4 regions of the Rhizobium sp. NZLR1 genome follow, and region 1 is predicted to be linked to each of the others. Evidence: predicted binding sites of a transcription regulator. Region 1 holds the regulator's gene; each other region holds the start of a gene.
What was found. The regulator LexA, encoded in region 1, represses DNA repair genes until DNA is damaged. The targets are predictions, from matches to a motif close to TGTTCNNNNTGTGTTCNG.
Positions count from the first base shown of each region.

Region 2: J3O30_RS15140 (UvrD-helicase domain-containing protein) is a predicted target of LexA. The motif match lies at 2,549-2,566, and genes of this name have one in related genera.
Region 3: J3O30_RS01535 (2'-5' RNA ligase family protein) is a predicted target of LexA. The motif match lies at 3,464-3,481, and genes of this name have one in related genera.
Region 4: recA (recombinase RecA) is a predicted target of LexA. The motif match lies at 3,289-3,306, and genes of this name have one in related genera.

Region 1 covers NZ_CP071632.1:2,126,367-2,131,357, forward strand. The annotation lists gene J3O30_RS10635 (ComEC/Rec2 family competence protein) at 1-2,348, shown strand, start outside; gene lexA (transcriptional repressor LexA) at 2,329-3,048, opposite strand; gene J3O30_RS10645 (VOC family protein) at 3,246-4,142, shown strand; gene kdsA (3-deoxy-8-phosphooctulonate synthase) at 4,139-4,984, shown strand.
Region 2 covers NZ_CP071632.1:3,036,416-3,041,406, forward strand. The annotation lists gene J3O30_RS15130 (PrkA family serine protein kinase) at 1-1,461, opposite strand, end outside; gene J3O30_RS15135 (VOC family protein) at 1,869-2,345, opposite strand; gene J3O30_RS15140 (UvrD-helicase domain-containing protein) at 2,609-4,991, shown strand, end outside.
Region 3 covers NZ_CP071632.1:302,787-307,777, forward strand. The annotation lists gene J3O30_RS01510 (glutathione S-transferase family protein) at 1-115, opposite strand, end outside; gene J3O30_RS01515 (helix-turn-helix domain-containing protein) at 226-669, shown strand; gene ybaK (Cys-tRNA(Pro) deacylase) at 670-1,143, opposite strand; gene J3O30_RS01525 (ArsC family reductase) at 1,172-1,522, opposite strand; gene J3O30_RS01530 (succinylglutamate desuccinylase/aspartoacylase family protein) at 1,624-2,685, opposite strand; gene J3O30_RS01535 (2'-5' RNA ligase family protein) at 2,782-3,390, opposite strand; gene J3O30_RS01540 (methylated-DNA--[protein]-cysteine S-methyltransferase) at 3,559-4,122, shown strand; partial or broken gene J3O30_RS01545 (SDR family oxidoreductase) at 4,157-4,756, opposite strand; partial or broken gene J3O30_RS01550 (RpiB/LacA/LacB family sugar-phosphate isomerase) at 4,761-4,991, opposite strand, start outside.
Region 4 covers NZ_CP071632.1:2,494,741-2,499,731, reverse strand. The annotation lists gene J3O30_RS12500 (PAS domain-containing sensor histidine kinase) at 1-969, shown strand, start outside; gene J3O30_RS12495 (pseudouridine-5'-phosphate glycosidase) at 1,232-2,158, opposite strand; gene J3O30_RS12490 (carbohydrate kinase family protein) at 2,247-3,191, opposite strand; gene recA (recombinase RecA) at 3,421-4,509, shown strand; gene alaS (alanine--tRNA ligase) at 4,675-4,991, shown strand, end outside.

The DNA of each region.
Region 1 (4,991 bases):
TGGTGATACGGCCGACCAGGACGCAGTCGACGACATCTTTGCGCCACCGGCTGCTCGCCGCAGCCCGGCAATCGATTGGCGCCGGCATGCGCATGCTGGGCGAGGAGGCGGATCATGGCCGCTTGCTGCTTTTTTCGCCGGTGTTTCTCGGCGCCGGGGCGGCCTTCTGGTTTGTTGCGGCATCCGAATTTCCGCTTGTTGCATCGCTGCTCTCTCTGTTGGTGCTGACGATCGCGGTTCTCATCGTCGGCCGCAGCCGGGCGGCATTGCGGGCGACGCTGCTGGCGCCTGCACTCGTGGCCGGCGGCATGCTCTGCGCACAATTCGAGAGCTGGCGGGCTTCGACGGTGATCCTCGATTCCTCGGTGACGACGACAGTGACCGGCCGAGTCGAGCGGCGAGAAGGCGACGGCCGTGGGCGCTGGCGCTACATTCTTGCCGTCACCGGCACGGAGGCGCCGGAGTTGAAGCGGCCGCCGGGACGCATAACCGCGATCGTCCGCGGCGCCGACATGCCTTTCGACATCGGCGACCTCATCACCGGCAGGGCACGACTGACGCCGCCGGCAGGCCCCGCACTTCCCGAGCTCAACGACTTCTCCTTCGGTGCCTATTTCGATGGCATCGGCGCCAACGGCTTCTTCTACGGTGCGCCAGAGAAGGATCTGGAGGCGGGTCCGCAGGCTGCCAGATCGACATCGGCAGCTCTGCTGGAATGGCTTTACCGCCTGCGCAGTAGCATTGGCGACCGCATACGATCGATCCTGCCCGGCGACACCGGCGCTTTTGCCGCTGCTTTGGTGACCGACGAGCGACGCGCCATCTCGAATGCGACGACGGAGGCGCTGCGCCAGTCCGGCCTTGCTCATATTGTCGCGATCTCCGGCCTCAACATGGCGCTGTCGGCCGGCATCTTCTTCGTCGGCTTCCGGATGCTGCTCAGCCTTTTTCCGGGCGTCGCTCAGGCCTATCCGACAAAGAAGATCGCCGCCGCCGGCGCGCTCAGCGCCGTCACCGCCTACTACCTGATTTCCGGCTTCGGGGTCTCGGCCGAACGTGCCTTCATCATGATGGCGATCATGCTGGTCGCCGTCTTCTTCGACCGGCCGTCGATCAGCCTGCGCAATGTCGTTCTCTCGGCGCTCGTCATCATCGCCATTTCGCCGTCCGAAGTCTTGGGCCCGAGCTTCCAGATGTCCTTTGCCGCGACATTGGCACTCGTATCGGGTTATCAACTGTGGAAGGACCGGCGCGTCCGCGAAAACGCCTTGCTGAAACTGCCGGTCTTCCGACCGGTCGTTGCCGTCGCCGGCTTCTTCGGCGGCGTCTTCCTGACCTCGCTGATCGGCGGTTTTTCCACGGCGCTGTTTTCGATCGAACATTTTCATCGCCTGACCGCTTACGGGCTGCCGGCAAATCTCGCGACGATGCCGATCATCTCCTTCATCGTCATGCCGGCCGGGCTGCTGGCGATGTTGCTCATGCCGTTCGGTCTGGACGTTCCGCTCTGGAAGGTGGTCGGCCTCGGCCTCGACCTGGTGATTGCGGTCGCCAAAACGGTGTCCGGTTGGGGCGGTGATATCGGCATCGGCCGCTTGCCGGCTTGGTATTTCGCTGTCGCCGTGGCCGGCTTTCTGCTGCTGACGCTGCTGCGCACCCGGCTGCGCCATATCGGCACATCGATTATCGCCGTCTCTACGCTCGGCGTGCTGCTTCTGCCGCTTCCCCGGGCGCCGGATCTGGTGATTTCGGAGGATGGCAGTCTCGTCGCAGTGGTCGCGGCTGCGGCAATCGCTTCCAACCGCGAAAACCCGCCGGATTTCATCTTCGATCAGTGGCAGAGAGCACTTGTCCTGCCGACGCATTTCCCGCCGAAAATGCTGGATGGTCCCGCTGTCCCGCCGGAGGGAGACGACCGCCGCGTCAGGCTTTCCCGCGATCAGCAGAATGAAGCGAGGGCGGCGATGCGGGCGGCTGTCGCCGGTGGTGAAGCAAACCGCTTTTCCTGCGTCAAAAAGGCCTGGTGCACATCAAGGCTCGGCAATGGTCATGTGGTTGCCGTCATCGACAACGCTGCCTATCTCGGTCCGGCTTGCGACGCGGCGGATATCGTCGTGACGTCGGTCCGCCTGCGGTTCAACAGCTGCCGATCAGGAGCGACGCTCTTTACCGGTGAGACGCTGCGCAGGACTGGCTCCGTCGAGCTGCGCTTCGCCGATGCCGGCCTGGAGGTCGTGACCGCATTCGAAACCCTGTCGCGCCCATGGAAGCGCCATCGCGCCTATGACTGGCGCAGCAACAGTTTTGCCGAATCCGGCCTCTCCAATGTCAGTGATAGCGGCGAATGAGGCCGACGAGCTTGCCCTGCACCTTGACGCGGTCCGGCCCGAAAATCCGGGTCTCATAAGCCGGATTGGCAGCCTCCAGCGCGATCGAGGCGCCCTTGCGGCGGAAACGTTTGAGCGTCGCTTCTTCGTCATCGACCAGGGCAACGACAATGTCGCCGGGACTTGCGGTGCTGCCGTTGCGGATGATTACCGTGTCGCCGTCGAAGATGCCGGCGTCGATCATCGAATCGCCCTTGACCTCCAGCGCATAATGTTCGCCGGAGCCGAGCATGTCTGCGGGAACGACGATGTCGTGGGTGTTATTCTGGATCGCCGAGATCGGAACGCCGGCAGCGATCCGGCCCATGACCGGCACGGAGACGGAGTTGCCGTTATCGGCGACCGGTTTTGCAGGAGCGGGGGCGGCGACCGGCTGCGGCTTGCCGAGGCTGCCCTCGATGACGCTTGGCGAAAAGCCGCGCCGGGGCTGGATGCTCGGGCTGTAGGCCTCCGGAAGCTTGATGACCTCGAGCGCCCGGGCGCGGTTCGGTAGGCGGCGAATGAAGCCACGCTCTTCAAGCGCTGTGATCAAACGATGAATGCCGGATTTCGAGGCCAGATCCAGGGCATCCTTCATTTCGTCGAAAGAGGGCGGAATGCCGGATTCCTTCATGCGCTCATGAATGAAAAGCAGGAGCTCCTGTTGTTTGCGCGTGAGCATCGACGTGTGACCCCTTGATTGAAACAAATCCAGAACAGAACACTATATGTTCCATATGTGTTCCGCAAGTAGCTAAATTTCCGTAAAACTTGCCGCCAACTCGTTGAGTTTTTTATTTTCATTCGCCGGATTGGCGCACATGTCTTGCATTGAAGGTGGCGCTGTCGCACCCTCTTGGCGTTTCAGGGAGGGATATCATGAACGAGCACTCGGCCAAACCGCACCCGCTGGATCATGTCGTGCTGCCCGTTGTCAATATCGACCTGGCGCGCGAAAGGCTCGGCAAGCTTGGCTTCACCGTTGCCGCCGATGCCCGCCATCCCTTCGGAACGGAGAATGCCTGCGTCTTCTTTGCCGACAAGACCTATCTGGAGCCGCTCGGTATCGCCAGCCGCGAGGAGAGCGAGGCATCGGCGCGGCAAGGCAATGTCTTCACCGCCCGCAATCGGGCCTTCCGCTTCCGCTGTGGCGAGGAGGGGCTTTCGGCGGTGGCGTTCGGCACCGGGGATGCCGGCCGCGCTCATCGGAGCTTCGTCGGCAGCGGATCGAGCGCCGGCGACATGCTGCAGTTCAGCCGGCCGATGAAAATGCCGGACGGTTCCGAGACCATGGCCGGCTTCAAGCTGGCCTTTGCCGCTGAGTTGCGCGCGCCGGATTTCTTCCTCTTCTGTGTTGAGCGCATCAATCCTCTGCCGGCCGATCGCGGTGCGCTAGAGACGCATGCCAATGGCGTCACCGGCATTGCCGAGATCGCGCTTTGCGCGCCGGACCCCTCTGCATTCGCCGCCTTCGTCAGCCTTGCAACGGCGCAATCGGCCGTCGAGAAAACCGGTTTCGGCGTTAATATCGCGGCGCCGAATGCGAAAATCAGCCTGATGACGCCGGAAGGGCTGGAGGCCTATTTCGAGATCGCCGTCGCATCCGCCGACCGCGGCCTGCGCGGCCGGGCTATCCTCTTTGCCGTCACCGATCTTGCCGTGACAGAAGCGCATTTGGCTGCTAACGGAGTGACCTACACGCGCAAGAACAATCGCATTCTGGTGAAGCCCGCGCCCGGGCAGGGCACGCTCTTCGCCTTCGAGGAAACACGATGAGCACTGATACGAATTCCGAAGTCAGGATCGGCGAGGGCGCAGGCCAGGTCACATTTTCCAATACCGGCCGCCTGTCGCTGATTGCCGGCCCTTGCCAGATGGAGAGCCGCGACCACGCCTTCATGGTTGCCGGCACACTGAAGGAGCTTTGCGCCAAACTCGGCATCGGTCTCGTCTACAAGAGCTCCTTCGACAAGGCAAACCGCACCTCGCTCTCTGCCGAACGCGGCATCGGGCTTGAAAAGGGCATGCAGATCTTCGCCGACCTGAAGAAGGAGTTCGGTTTTCCCGTCCTGACCGACGTCCACACCGCCGAGCAATGCGCCGCGGTGGCAAAAGTGGTCGATGTCCTGCAGATCCCGGCTTTCCTCTGCCGCCAGACCGACCTTCTGATCGCCGCCGCCGAGACCGGCCGCGCCGTCAATGTCAAGAAGGGCCAGTTCCTCGCTCCCTGGGATATGAAAAACGTCCTGAAGAAGCTCAATGCCAGCGGCAATCCGAACGTGCTGCTGTGCGAACGCGGCGCCTCCTTCGGTTATAACACTTTGGTCTCCGACATGCGCTCGCTGCCGATCATGGCGTCGATGGGCGCGCCGGTTGTTTTCGATGCAACGCATTCCGTGGCGCAGCCGGGCGGGCAGGGCGATTCCTCCGGTGGTCAGCGGGAATTTGTGGAAACGCTGGCGCGCGCAGCGGTGGCGACCGGTATCGCCGGCGTGTTCGTCGAAACCCATCAGGACCCCGACAACGCACCGTCCGACGGCCCGAACATGGTCTATCTCAAAGACATGCCGCGGCTTTTGGAAAAGCTGCTCGCCTTCGATGCTGTCGCCAAGGGCTGACAGTCAA
Region 2 (4,991 bases), 910 kb from region 1:
GCCAATGAACTCTGCATAACGTGGCGCAAGATCGGCCTTGATGAATTCCAGATAGCGCTTCTCGACATCATCGGAAAACTGCTCGCGACGGATCGACTGTTCCAGCACATACATCAGATGGACAGGATCGGCGCCGATATCCGTGGTGTCGTGATTGAAGGTCGAGGCAAGCACCTTGAAGGCGAAGCGGGTCGATATGCCGTCCATGCCCTCATCGATGCCGGCAGCATCCCGGTATTCCTGAACGCTGCGGGCGCGCGGGTCGGTTTCTTTCAGGCTCTCGCCGTCATAGGTGCGCATCTTCGAGAAGAACGTCGAGTTCTCGTGCTTGCGCAGGCGTGAGAGCACGGAAAAACGGGCCAGCATTTCGAGCGTTGCCGGGGCACATGGCGTATCCGCCAGCTCCGATCCCTCGATCAGCTTCTCGTAGATCTTCTGCTCCTCCATCACCCTGAGGCAATAGGGCACCTTGATCACGCAGATGCGGTCGATGAAGGCCTCGTTGTTCTTGTTGGCCTTGAAGGTCTGCCATTCGGCTTCGTTCGAATGCGCAAGGACGACGCCTGAGAAGGGTATGGCGCCGATATTCTCGGAACCGATATAGTTCCCCTCCTGGGTCGCCGTCAGCAGCGGATGCAGCATCTTGATCGGCGCCTTGAACATCTCGACGAATTCAAGGATACCCTGATTGGCGCGGTTGAGCCCGCCGGAATAGCTGTAGGCATCGGGATCGTTCTGCGAGTAGGTCTCCAGCTTGCGGATGTCGACCTTGCCGACCAGCGACGAGATATCCTGATTGTTCTCGTCTCCGGGCTCGGTCTTGGCGATGGCGATCTGGCGCAACCGCGAAGGCTGAACTCTGACGACACGGAAGCGGGAAATATCGCCGCCGAAATCGTCGAGCCGCTTCAGGCACCACGGGCTCATCAGCCCGTTCAGGCGCCGCAGCGGGATACCGTATTGCTCCTGGAGCAGCGACCCCATCGTCTCCGGATCGAAGAGGTTGAGCGGACTTTCGAAAACGGGGCTGATCTCGTCGCCCGCCTTCAGCACATAGATTGGATGAACCTCCATCAATTGCTTCAGCCGCTCCGCTAAGGAAGACTTGCCGCCGCCGACCGGGCCGAGCAGATAGAGAATCTGCTTGCGCTCCTCGAGCCCCTGTGCCGCGTGCCGGAAGAAGGAAACGATGCGCTCGATCGTCTCTTCCATGCCGTGGAAACCGGTAAAGGCCGGATAGATCCGGATGGTCCTGTTCATGAAGATCCGGCCAAGCCGCGTATCCTTGGCGGTATCGACCATTTGCGCCTCGCCTATCGCGGAGAGCAGGCGCTCCGTCGCATTGGCATAGGCAATCGGGTCCTTTTTGCAGAGATCGAGATACTCGGCCACCGACATATCGGTTTCGCGGCGTGCTTCGTAACTGCGCGTAAACGCATCGAATACGGATTCGTTCAGCATGGGCCCTCCATTAAGGTTATGCCGCAGGCTCAAAGTCGTATAACCATCGAGATGGCTACGACGTTCCTAAGAATCAATAATTTCGTAGGTATATTCGACGCTCACCGGCTGTTTCTTGCAACGCACAAAAACGTGCATGCACCGGTTATTTTTACTCTACGAAACTGTTTCTCATTATAGTTGAAAAAAGCACCCCTGCGGTATCAGCACATTTCGCGACGTGACAGAAAGATGAAAAGGGTGTGCAATGTCGCCCGTGATTCGAACTCTGGAAAAATCGGCGATTGGCAGCCAAATCTGCGCAGAGTCGATGCTGGCCAGCACGTGCCGACCCGCTCCTGACATGATGGAAACGGGCGCATCCGGGCCGTGAGCCAATCGTCGCGACCGTCCCCCGCCGCGGCAATTCAGCCGTTGAATGCCTTCTCCAGCGCAGCGACATCGATCTTGACCATGCCGAGCATCACCTCGGTCACGCGCCTGGCCCGCTCGCGGTTGTCGTCAGCGATCATCTCGGCAAGCATGCGCGGCACGATCTGCCAGGACAGGCCCCAGCGGTCCTTCAGCCAGCCGCAGGCTTCCGGCGTGCCACCATTGGCTAGGAATGCTTCCCATATCCGATCGATCTCGGCCTGGCCTTCCAGGAGAATCGCGATCGAGAAGGAATGGTTGAAGCTATCGAGCGGGCCGGCCTTCATTGCCAGGAAGGCCTGATCGCCGAGTGTGAACTCAATCAGCTCGACGCTGCCGGGAGGTCCGCTCGGCGTCTCCGCCGGCAATATGGTGGTGCGGCCGATCCTGGAGTCGGGAATAACAGACACGTAGAATTCGACAGCTTCACGGGCTTCCTCCGCGAACCAAAGATTTGAAACGACCTTCGCCATGCAACAGCCTCCTTGTTGTTGATGAGCATGTCCCCAGACTACTGCCCGATGATCCAAGCCCGATCCAAGGACGCCCGGCCGGCGCCGGTTCCGACAGACTGCGATTAGAAATTTTCGCCCCATTCCAGCCGACATGGCGAGCGCAGCCGCGCCGGCCGGCGGCCTTGCCGCCCGCAGTAACCCGCTTGGATTAGCGGTGGCTCGGGAATGAAAGCAGAACATCTTTTCTGGTCTTTCCTTCCCGAATCACTACATTACGCGCCATGAGCAATAGTTTCGACGATATTCCCTTCTTCGACGAAGAGCCGGACGAGATGGCGCGCAAGCCGCAGCCGCCTGCCGCGCCCGCAGCAAGAGCGCCCGCCCCCGGCGGCGGCATTGCCGCTCGCGCGATGGCGGCCCGCGACGGCGGCGCCCGGCCGGATTATCTTACCGGACTGAACCCCGAGCAGACCGAAGCCGTCGAAACCCTGGAAGGCCCGGTCCTCGTGCTTGCAGGCGCCGGCACCGGCAAGACGCGCGTGTTGACCACCCGCATTGCCCACATCCTCAATACCGGCCGCGCCTTCCCGTCGCAGATCCTCGCCGTCACCTTCACCAACAAGGCCGCCCGCGAGATGAAGGAGCGCATCGCATTGCTCGTCGGCGGCGCCGTCGAGGGAATGCCCTGGCTCGGCACCTTCCACTCGATCGGCGTCAAGCTTCTGCGCCGCCACGGCGAGCTCGTCGGCCTGCGCTCCGATTTCACCATTCTCGATACCGACGACGTCGTCCGTCTGATCAAGCAGCTGATCCAGGCCGAAGGCCTCGACGACAAGCGGTGGCCGGCCAAGCAGTTCGCCGGCATGATCGACACCTGGAAGAACAAGGGTCTAGGCCCTGCCGATATCCCTGAGGGCGATGCCCGCGCCTTTGCCAATGGCCGTGGCCGCGATCTCTATTTTGCCTATCAGGCACGCCTGACGACGCTGAACGCCTGCGATTTCGGCGACCTGCTGATGCATCCGATCGCGATTTTCCGCAAGAACCCGGATCTCTTGAAGGAATATCACGGCCGCTTCCGCTATATCCTCGTCGACGAGTACCAGGACACCAACACCGCCCAGTATATGTGGTTGAGGCTTCTCGCCCAGCGCTCCAAGGGCGAGAAGCAGAATGTCTGCTGCGTCGGCGACGACGATCAGTCGATCTATGGCTGGCGCGGCGCCGAGGTCGACAATATCCTGCGCTTCGAAAAGGATTTCCCCGGCGCCAAGGTCATCAAGCTCGAGCGCAACTACCGCTCGACCGAACATATTCTCGGGGCTGCTGCCCATTTGATCGCCCATAATGAAGGGCGGCTTGGCAAGACGCTGTTTACCGACCGCTCCGATCCAAACGACGTCAAGGTGCAGGTCCACGCCTCCTGGGATTCGGAAGAGGAAGCCCGCGCCATCGGCGAGGAAATCGAGCAGCTTCAGCGCGGCAAGCATCTGCTGAACGATATGGCGATTCTCGTGCGCGCCTCTTTCCAGATGCGCGAATTCGAAGACCGCTTCGTCACCCTCGGCCTCAATTACCGCGTCATCGGCGGCCCACGCTTCTACGAGCGCCTGGAGATCCGCGATGCGATGGCCTATTTCCGCATGGTCGCCCAGCCCGCCGACGACCTGGCCTTTGAACGCATCGTCAACACGCCGAAGCGCGGCCTCGGCGATACGACGGTGCGCGCGCTGCATGACTACGCCCGCGCCCGCGATATCCCGATGCTTGCGGCAGCCGCCGACATCATCGAAACGGATGAGCTGAAGCCGAAGGCGCGAAAGGCACTCTTCGATGTGATTCAATCTTTCCGCCGGTGGCAGGAACTGCTTGAAAACACACCGCATACCGAACTTGCCGAGCAGATCCTCGAAGAGTCCGGCTATACCGACATGTGGAAGAACGACAAGAGTGCCGAAGCCCCCGGCCGCCTCGAGAACTTGAAGGAGCTCATCCGCTCGATGGATAGCTTCGAGTCGATGCGCGGCTTCCTCGAGCACGTATCGCTGGTCATGGACGCCGAGACCAACGAGAATCTCGATGCCGTCTCGATCATGACGCTGCACTCGGCCAAGGGGCTGGAATTCGACACCGTCTTCCTCCCCGGCTGGGAGGAAGGCCTCTTCCCGCATCAGCGCGCGCTGGATGAAAGCGGTCGCGCCGGCCTGGAGGAGGAACGCCGCCTTGCCTATGTCGGCATCACCCGCGCCAAACACCGCTGCCATATCTGGTTCGTCTCCAACCGGCGCATCCACGGCCTCTGGCAGTCAACCCTGCCCTCGCGTTTCCTCGACGAACTGCCGGAAACCCATGTCGAGGTCGCCGAAATGGAGCAGAGCTATGGTGGGTATGGCCGCGGCGGCTACGGCCAGTCCCGCTTCGACAAATCAGAACCCTTCGCCAATTCCTATTCCACCCCCGGCTGGAAACGCGCCCAGGCCAACAAGACCGACGCCACGCGCGACAATTGGGGCTCCCGCTCCGGCCACGCCGTCGAACGTATCGGCTATGGCGAAAGCGGCCCGAAGGGGCGCACGATCGAAGGCGAACTGGTGGCAAAATCCACCTCGTCGGAACCGTCGAAGTTCACGCTCGGCGACCGCGTATTCCATCTGAAATTCGGCA
Region 3 (4,991 bases), 1.8 Mb from region 1:
TGTTGGCAAGATCGATGTTGATGCGCTCGAACGGCACGCCCTTTTCGAGAAGCACGATCGCGGCGCGCTGCACATAGGGGCAGAGGTGGTGGCTGATCAATGTAAGCTTGCTCATGGCGCTCTCCTGATGCCGCACGCCGCGGCTGAAAATATCAATAACGATGATAGATGCAAATGCATATAATAGCGATTGCGCCGGCGTTCAAGTTAAATGTAACTGCATCTATGTCCGATAAGTCCCCGACGCCGAGCGAAGCCGCGACCAGCGCATGGATACACATCATGCGCGCCCGCGATCGTCTGCTTGCGGCGATCGAAATCGATTTCAAGGCGGCGAAAATGCCGACGCTTTCCTGGTACGACGTGCTTTGGGAGCTGGCGAGGGCAAAGGGCGGGCGATTGCGTCCCTATGAGATCGAAGAACGGACACTGCTTGCCCAATATAATCTCTCCCGTCTGGTAGACCGGCTGGAAAGGGAGGGCTTGGTCCACCGCGAGACCTTCGACGAGGATGCGCGCGGCCGCTGGGTCGTGATCACCGATGCCGGGCTGCAGCTGCGAGAGCGCATGTGGGCGGTCTATGCTAGGTCGATCGAAACCCATATGGGCTGCAAGCTTGCCGAGACCGAGGCAAATACCATAACAGCTTTACTGGCTCGTTTCCTTTGATCAGGCGATCAACGATACGCCGACCGCTTTCAAGGCCTTCAACGCATCCTTTGGATCGAGCCGCACCTGCAGTCCGCGTTGGCCGCCATTGATATAGACGAGCGGTTCGGCCAGGGCGGTTTCCTCGATCGCCGTCGGCATGGATTTCTTCTGGCCGAAGGGGCTGATGCCGCCGACATGATAACCCGTCAGCCGCTCGGCATCGGCCGGCTTCATCATATTGGCCGATTTGCCGTGAAAGGCGCTCGCAAGCTTCTTCATGCTGACTTCGCGGTCCGACGGCACGACGACGCAGACCGGCTTGCCGTCCACCTCCGCCATCAACGTCTTCAGCACCCGGTGCGGCGCTTCGCCAAGGGCTTCCGCCGCCTGCAGGCCGACGCGCTCGGCGCCCGGGTCGTAGTCATAGGCATGGACCGTGAAGGCGACGCCTGCCTGGGAAAGAACCTGTGTCGCGCGCGTGGTCTTGGACATCTCTAGCTCGGGAGTTGTTGCCTGTCGTTCAGCCTGCAAATGCACAGGCGTAAATCGCCGGCTTGAAGCCGATCAGCAACTTGCCGCTGGCCTCCAGCACCGGCCGTTTGATCATCGACGGCTGGTCGAGCATCAGTTGGATCGCCTTCTCCCAGCTGAGGTTCTCCCGCTCTGCATCAGCCAGTTTGCGGAAGGTGGTGCCGGCGCGGTTGAGCACGGTATCGAGCCCGGCCTGATCGATCCAGGCATCAAGATGGGCGCGGTCGATGCCGAGCGCCTTGTAATCGTGAAACGCATAGGCAACGCCGTGTTCTTCCAGCCAGCTGCGGGCCTTCTTCATCGTGTCGCAATTCTTGATACCATAGATGGTGACGGTCATGCCCGATCGATTCCCTGTGATCGCTGCGAGATACCATGCAAGAAGACCGGCGCAAATGCCCGCGACACTTTATCCCGGCGCTCGCCGGGATCCGGCTCGGCTCAATTCTCCAGCGTGCCGGCCTTGCGCAAGGCGTCGCTGGGACTGTCGCAGACAATCTTCATCAGGTCGCCGCGCCGCCGTACCAGCCGGTCGGACGTTCGGGTCAGGATCAACCCGTCTTGCGGGGCGCAGAGTTCGATGCTGCCACCCGGCTGACCCGGGCGGGTGACAATCGTCGCCAGGAGCTCGCCTTCCACAACCCTGTCGCCGATGGCGCGATGCAAGAGCACGGCCCCACCTTCAGGAGCGCGAATGATCTCGACATTGTCGAGCGGCACGGCCGGACCGGAAAACGCCTTTGCCTCAGCCTTCACCTCACTGACGATCCCCCGTGCCGCAAGGAACCGCCACAGCCCCTCCGCATCCTTCTCAGCCAGCACCGGATCGACGTCGCGTTTGCCGCGCAGCTCGACGGTGACCGAAAGCCTGCCCGGCAGCCGCGATTGGCGCTCGCCGGAAACCTCATATTTCCAGGCAAAACCGACCGCCTCTTCGAAGGCCGAGCTTTCGCCATCCGAAAGCAGCGCGGCCTCCATATCGAGTGCAGCGGCAAGATCGGCCGCCTCCGGCCAGAAGGCTTCGTCGATATAGGCATATTGCAGGGATTCGTCGTCGCAATGCAGGTCGAGGACGAGATCGGCGCCAAGCGCCATATGCAAGAGCTGTCGTTTCAGCCTGTCGGTAGCCGGATAATCATCGAGGTCTTCGATCAGCGTGGCCCGATCGGCAAGGGAGATCAGCGGAAAATCCCGGTTGAAATTGGTGCGTGAGCCAAGGTCGAAACGACCCTGCAGGTCGCCGAAATGCGATTGCGCTGCACCGATCGGATTGGCCTGCGGCACGATGGTGATGTCGCCGACGATCCCGCCTTCGCTTTCCGCCTGCCGCAGCCGCTCGCAGAGGAAATGCAGGAGCACCGTTCCCGGCAGTTCCCCGGCATGCAGTGCGGCCTGGATATAGATCTTCGGCGCCTTCGGATCGTGGCCCGCAAAGCGCAGCACCGGCAGCCGCCACTCCGTTCCCGGCGTATCTCCTGGGATGATGATCTCTGAAACATCCATGCTGTCTTCGTTCTCCGTTTGCCATCCCGACGGTTGTTCAGCTTTATGCGCGGAAATCGCGGAAGCGCAAGCCTTGGTCCGGAGATGCCATTGCCGTCAGCCAAGCAGCGGCCAGCGATCGATGATGTGGTGTTCGGTTTTTCCAAGAACGCTGTGAATGAGCAGGAATTCCCGCGCCGTCCACGAAACCGGTTGGTCGAGGCTCGTCGGCGGCACTGCTTTGCGGTCATAGAGCAGCGTCATATGCGCCGTGAAATTGCGATCGATATTGTCACGCAATCCGGTATTGTGCAGGCCGACACCAAGCTGGACATGCAGTCGCATGAGCGGCATCAGCCCGTCTTTGCTGCAGAGCACCAGAGGCCGCGCCTTGCCTTCCCGCTTGAAGCTCATGATCCTGTCGAAGGTGACGGCGATCGGCGCGCCCTCGACTGTAGCGGCGGCCTGCCGGGCCGCAAAGATCACGTCCTCCGGCAACACTTCATAGTCGCCGATGCCGATAACGCTCACATGCAGGGTCGTCAGCCGCGGCTTTGCGGAAAGGGAGAAGGTCTTGCAATAGTCGTCGGCGATCGAAGCCGCTTGCCGTTCGACGATCGCAGGCGGGCGGAGCGCAAAGAAAAGCCTGTGGCCGCCGTTCCGGCTTTCACACGCCTGCCCGCGTCGATTTTGACCATGGTCGAAATCGAAGGAAATCTGGTTCATGGCCTGTCAGGTCGTCATGACCGCCTCGCGCTCCAAAAAAGAGGTGAAAGATACGCCGGCAAGGTAGAATATCAAGAACAAAAAAAGAACGAGATGCGCAAGAATCGGGTTGAAACAGCGGCCGTTCCGTACGATTTTGGTGGTAATCGAAAACGCGGAGGCTGTGTCATGGCCCAGACGATCCATCACTATCTCATCTTCGAAACCGCGGCTGGTTTCTGCGGCATCGCCTGGAGCGACGCCGGCATCGCCCGCTTCCAGCTGCCGACGAAAACCGCGGAAGCGACCGAGCGGCTCTTACTGCGCCGCCTGCCGGGTGCCGAGCCCGGCGCGCCGACGCCTGATGTGCTCGAAACGGTCGCCGCCGTGAAGCGCTATTTCCAGGGCGAGGAAACGGATTTTTCCGACGTCGAACTCGATCTTGCCGGGCAGGATGCCCTCTTCAGGGATATTTACGCGGCGGCAAGGCGTGTCGGCTGGGGCCATACGACCACCTACGGCGCGCTGGCGAAAGAGCTTGGCGCCGGGCCGGAAGTCGCGCGCGACGTCGGCCAGGCGATGGCGAAGAACCCGGTCGCATTGATCATCCCCTGCCACCGGGTGCTGGCCGCCGGCGGCAAAATCGGCGGTTTCTCGGCTCCCGGCGGCTCGTCATCGAAGACCCGCATGCTGGAGCTTGAAGGCGTCCAGCTCGGCCCGCCGCCGCCCGCCCAGCAATCGCTGGGGTTTTAGGCGGCGGGGCGGTCTCAGCCGGGATGCCGGCTGCTCAATGCGGGCTGGCCGTTGGCCGGACGATGATCTCGCTGACATCGACATCGTCAGGCTGGCTGACGGCATAGAGGATCGAATTGGCGATAGCCTCGGGGCTGATCGTGACCGCCCTGAAAACCCTCATGGCGTTCCGCGCGGTCGGATCGGTAATCGTGCCGGCCAGTTCCGATGTCGTGGTGCCGGGGGAGATGACCGTCACCCGGATGCGATCTGTCTCCTGCCGCAACCCGTCCGAGATCGCCCGCACCGCGAATTTCGTCGCGCAATAGACCGCGGCCGTTGGGGAAACGGCGTGGCCGCCGATCGAAGCCAGGTTGATGATCTGTCCGGATCCCTGCGCCTTCATGATCGGAAGCGCAGCGGCGATGTCGTAGAGCACACCCTTGATGTTGACGTCGACCATCCGGTCCCACTCGTCGACCTTGAGGGCCGCAAGCGGCGAGAGCGGCATGACGCCGGCATTGTTGACGATAACGTCCAACCGGCCGAATTCGGACCTGGCAAAACCCGCAAAGGCCGCCACTTGGGAACGGTCGGTGACATCAAGCTTTCGCAGCCGCACGCTGCCGCCCTTGGCTGCTATTTCGCCGGCGAGTGTCTACCTTATTCGCTGCCATCATGATGCCCTGGCCGGTGCCGCATAGGATGATGCCAAACCGGCAATCACCAGAGGCGACGAGCCGCGCCGCCGCTCGCCGTGTTTGGGATAGTGGGTGCTTTCCGGCGTCGTCGGTCCGATGTCGACCACCACCCAGCCATGTGCCGCGATATGGGCGGCAATGGCCTGTCGGAGCTGAATGGCCGTGTGGTCGCTAGAGAGGACAATACGA
Region 4 (4,991 bases), 370 kb from region 1:
CAGACGATGCGGCCCTCGGTGCTCAACCTCACCGATGTCGTCGGCGACCTGCGCATGCTGGTCGACCGGCTGCTCTCCGGCACCAACGTCAAGCTCGACGTGCAATATGGCCGCGACCTCTGGCCTGTCAAAACAGACCTTTCGCAATTCGAGCAGGTGCTGATCAATCTCTGCGTCAATGCGCGCGATGCGATGCCGGAGGGCGGCACTCTGACGCTGCGAACCCGAAACCTGACAGCCTCCGAGGTCTCCGCCTTCAACTATTCCTACATGCCGGCCGAGGACATGGTGCTGATCGAAGTTGCCGATAACGGCACCGGGATCGCGCCCGAAATCATGGACAAAATCTTCGAGCCCTTCTTCACCACCAAGGATGTCGGCAAGGGCACGGGACTTGGCCTTGCCATGGTCTACGGCATCGTCAAGCAATCGGGCGGCTACATCCAGCCGGAATCCGAAGTCGGCAAGGGCACGACCTTCCGTGTCTTTCTGCCGCGCCACATCCCGGAGCCGGTGGTTGCCGGCGAAGCAGGCTCGATCGACGGCGCCATCGAGGTGCTGCCCCAGCCCACATCACCGCAGCAGCCGGAGGACCTGACTGGATCGGCGGTCATCCTTCTCGTCGAAGACGAGGAGGCGGTGCGCCGCGGCGGCAAGCGCATGCTGGAAACCCGCGGTTATACCGTGCACGAGGCGGGATCGGGCGTCGAGGCGCTCAACATTATGGAAGAGCTCGACGGCAAGGTCGACATCGTCGTTTCCGACGTGGTGATGCCCGAAATGGACGGGCCGACACTGCTGCGCGAGCTGCGCAAGACCTATCCCGACATGAAATTCATCTTCGTTTCGGGCTACGCCGAAGATGCCTTCGCCCGCAACCTGCCGCCCGAGGCAAAATTCGGGTTCTTGCCGAAGCCTTTTTCGTTGAAGCAGCTTGCGGTGGTGGTGAAGGAAACGCTGGATAGTTAGGAGCTCGGTGGCTCAGAGGTTTGAGAGGGCGTGCCGTGAGACACCCCCTCTGGCCTGCCGGCCATCTCCCCCACAGGTGGGGAGATCGACAAGAGGCATGATCCTCCCGCCTCTCTATCGTTTGCCGGATTGCAATGTTGATTGTCGTGGAAGCCGGTGCCGCAGCCGATCTCCCCACCTGTGGGGGAGATGCCCGGCAGGGCAGAGGGGGGCTCACCCGGTACGGCCTATCTACCGAGGCGATTCCTGCCGGCCCGCTACCTTATTCCCCAAGCGCCACGGCAATCTCTGCCGCCAGCCGCGCATTGTTTTCGACCAGCGCGATATTGGTCTTCAGGCTCTGGCCATCCGTCAGGTCGAAGATGGTCGAGAGCAGATAGGGCGTGACCGCCTTGCCGGTGATTTCGTCGCGCTCGGCGCTATCCAGCGCCCGCTCGATGTAGATTTCCATCTCCTCGCGGGCGATCTCGTCAGCCTCGGGCACCGGGTTGGCAATCAGCATGCCGCCGTCGATGCCGAGCTGTTCGCGCACCGTCTGGAAATTGGCAATGGCGGCCGGGCTGTTCAGTGACAGCGGGCTGCGGATGCCCGAGGAGCGTGACCAGAAGGCGGGGAATTCTTCGCTCTCGTAGGTGACGACGGGAACGCCGCGCGTTTCCAGCACTTCCAGCGTCTTCGGAATGTCGAGAATTGCCTTGGCGCCGGCGCAGACGACGATAACGCCGGTGCGCGCCAGTTCCTCGAGATCGGCGGAGATGTCAAAGCTTTCCTCGGCGCCGCGGTGCACGCCGCCGATGCCGCCTGTGGCAAAAACCCGGATGCCGGCGCGGGCGGCCGCAATCATCGTCGCGGCGACTGTAGTAGCGCCGGTGCGGCGCTCAGCGATCGCGAAGGCGAGATCGGCGCGCGACACCTTCATCACTTCGGTCGCCTTGGCGAGCTGCTCCAGTTCGCCGGCTTCAAGGCCGATATGCAGCGTGCCGTGAATGACGGCGATCGTTGCCGGCACGGCACCCTGCTCGCGAATGATCGTCTCGACGCTGCGGGCCATCTCGATATTGCCGGGATAGGGCATGCCGTGGGTGATGATCGTCGATTCCAGCGCCACCAGCGGCGCGCCGCGCTGCTTGGCGCTGGCGACCTCCTTCGAATATGCGATTGGCAGAAGAGGCGAAATGGGCTTGGTCATGATTTGTCCTGTCGTCGATAGAGCATGATGCCGAAAAGGGGCAGCGGTTTTCGGACGACATCATGCTCAACTATTTAATTTCGCCGCTTCAATGCAGAATTCTGACCTTGGGAACAAGGGCAAGCGCTGCATTCAAGAGGTCCGGGGTCAGATTTTCGTCGACGGCATGCCGCGACTGCACCGTCAGCGTGGCGGCCGCGGTGCCGTGGCGGACGGCCTCCTCGAGCGGCAGGCCGTCCATCAAGGCGGCGAGCGTGCCGGCTGCAAGAGAATCGCCGGCACCGGTGACATCGGCGACAGTGTCGGCGATCGGCGGCTGCAGCGTCACGGCGCGGCCCTCGCAAAGAGCGACGAGCTCGCGGCGGCCGCGGGTGACGACGGCGTTCCTGATGCCGATCGCGTTCAGAAGCGGCGGCCAGCCGGCAGCGTCTTCCGGCTGTTGCCCGGCAAGGGCGGCGGCCTCGGCCTCGTTCAGGAACAGGTAGTCGATATCCCCGATACAGGGTTTCAGCCTGACGACCTTGGCAGGCGAAATGGCGATCGCTGCGACCGGCTTTGCCAGGGAATGGGCCTTGGCAACGATCGCCGCGATCGTCTCTTCCGGCAGGTTGGCGTCGAAAAGAATGAGATCATGGGCGGCGAAGGCCTCGCGCACCCAGCGGATGGAGAGACGCCGCGGCACGAAGAAGCGGTAGAGATCCATGTCGGCAAGGGCGATCACCAGATTGCCGTCTTTCTCAATGATCGCCGTATAGCTCGGCGTCTTGCGGTCGAGGAAGACGAAAGGCCGGTCGTCGATGCCGGCGAAATCGGCGGCTTCGCCGACCATCTCGCCTATCGGATCGCCGCCGCGCGGCGAGATCATCGTCACCTGAAAACCAAGCCTTGCGAGATTGCGCGCCGCATTGAAGCCGCCGCCACCCGGCTCTTCGAACCAGGTCCCGGGATTGCTGGCGCCAGGCGCCGTCTCGCCCAAGATGCGGCCGCGTCTATCGATATGGGCACCGCCGAGAACGAGAATCTTTCTGTTCATTTCAGTCGCTCTCCCAATGCCGAAAAAGCGAATCGATGCGATGCATTCTGATGGGCGCGTGTTGGCATTTCAGGTCTAAGCCGTTGCTTTGCATCGATAAAACAAAAATAGAACACGGGCCGTTTTACCTTTTTCTTTCAATTGTTTGATCGCCTATTGCGAGAATGGAACAAACAGGGTACAAACTCAACATTGCTTGGGCGGCTTCAATAACCTAAAGGTGGATCGGATGTCTCAGAATTCATTGCGGCTGGTAGAGGACAAATCGGTGGACAAAAGCAAGGCGCTTGAAGCGGCACTCTCACAGATAGAGCGGTCGTTCGGCAAGGGCTCGATCATGAAACTCGGCTCCAACGAGAATGTTGTCGAGATCGAGACGATCTCGACCGGCTCGCTCGGCCTCGATATTGCTCTTGGCGTCGGTGGTCTGCCGAGGGGCCGTATCATCGAAATTTACGGGCCGGAAAGCTCGGGTAAGACGACGCTTGCACTGCAGACCATTGCCGAAGCGCAGAAGAAGGGCGGCATCTGCGCCTTCGTCGATGCCGAACATGCGCTCGATCCCGTCTATGCCCGCAAGCTTGGCGTTGATCTGCAGAACCTTCTGATCTCGCAGCCCGATACCGGCGAGCAGGCGCTCGAAATCACCGATACGCTGGTGCGCTCCGGCGCCGTCGACGTTCTCGTCATCGACTCGGTCGCCGCACTGACGCCGCGCGCCGAAATCGAAGGCGAGATGGGCGACAGCCTACCCGGCCTGCAGGCGCGCCTGATGAGCCAGGCGCTGCGCAAGCTCACCGCTTCGATTTCCAAGTCGAACACCATGGTGATCTTCATCAACCAGATCCGCATGAAGATCGGCGTCATGTTCGGTTCGCCGGAAACGACGACCGGCGGCAATGCGCTGAAGTTCTATGCCTCCGTGCGCCTCGACATCCGCCGCATCGGCGCGGTCAAGGAGCGCGAAGAGGTGATCGGCAACCAGACCCGCGTCAAGGTCGTCAAGAACAAGATGGCGCCGCCCTTCAAGCAGGTCGAGTTCGACATCATGTATGGCGAGGGCGTTTCCAAGACCGGCGAATTGGTCGATCTCGGGGTCAAGGCCGGCATCGTCGAGAAGTCGGGTGCGTGGTTCTCCTATAACAGCCAGCGTCTCGGCCAAGGCCGCGAAAACGCCAAGACCTTCTTGCGCGACAATCCGGATCTCGCTCGCGAAATCGAGCTGTCGCTGCGCCAGAATGCCGGCCTGATCGCCGACCGCTTCCTGCAGAACGGCGGACCGGATCCCGATGACAGTGATGCTGCCGCTGAGATGTGATCTCGCGATCAGTTTTTCTGCCAGTCCTTTAGAAAATCCAAACCGGCTGCATTCCCTGATCAGAATGCGGCCGGTTTTGTTTGTCTGCTGGACAGTGGCGGAGGCGAACGTTAAAAGCCGATGGATTTAGATTTACCTGCCTCGGGCAGCATTGAAGGGCATAGCATGAGCGGTGTGAACGATATCCGGTCGACATTCCTCGACTATTTCAAGAAGAACGGTCATGAGATCGTCTCGTCGAGCCCGCTCGTGCCGCGCAACGACCCGACGCTGATGTTCACCAATGCCGGTATGGTGCAGTTCAAGAACGTCTTCACCGGCCTTGAGAAGCGCCCTTATTCGACTGCGACAACGTCGCAGAAATGCGTGCGCGCCGGCGGCAAGCATAACGACCTCGACAATGTTGGTTATACGGCCCGGCACCTGACCTTTTTTGAAATGCTCGGCAACTTCTCGTTTGGCGACTATTTCAAAGAGAATGC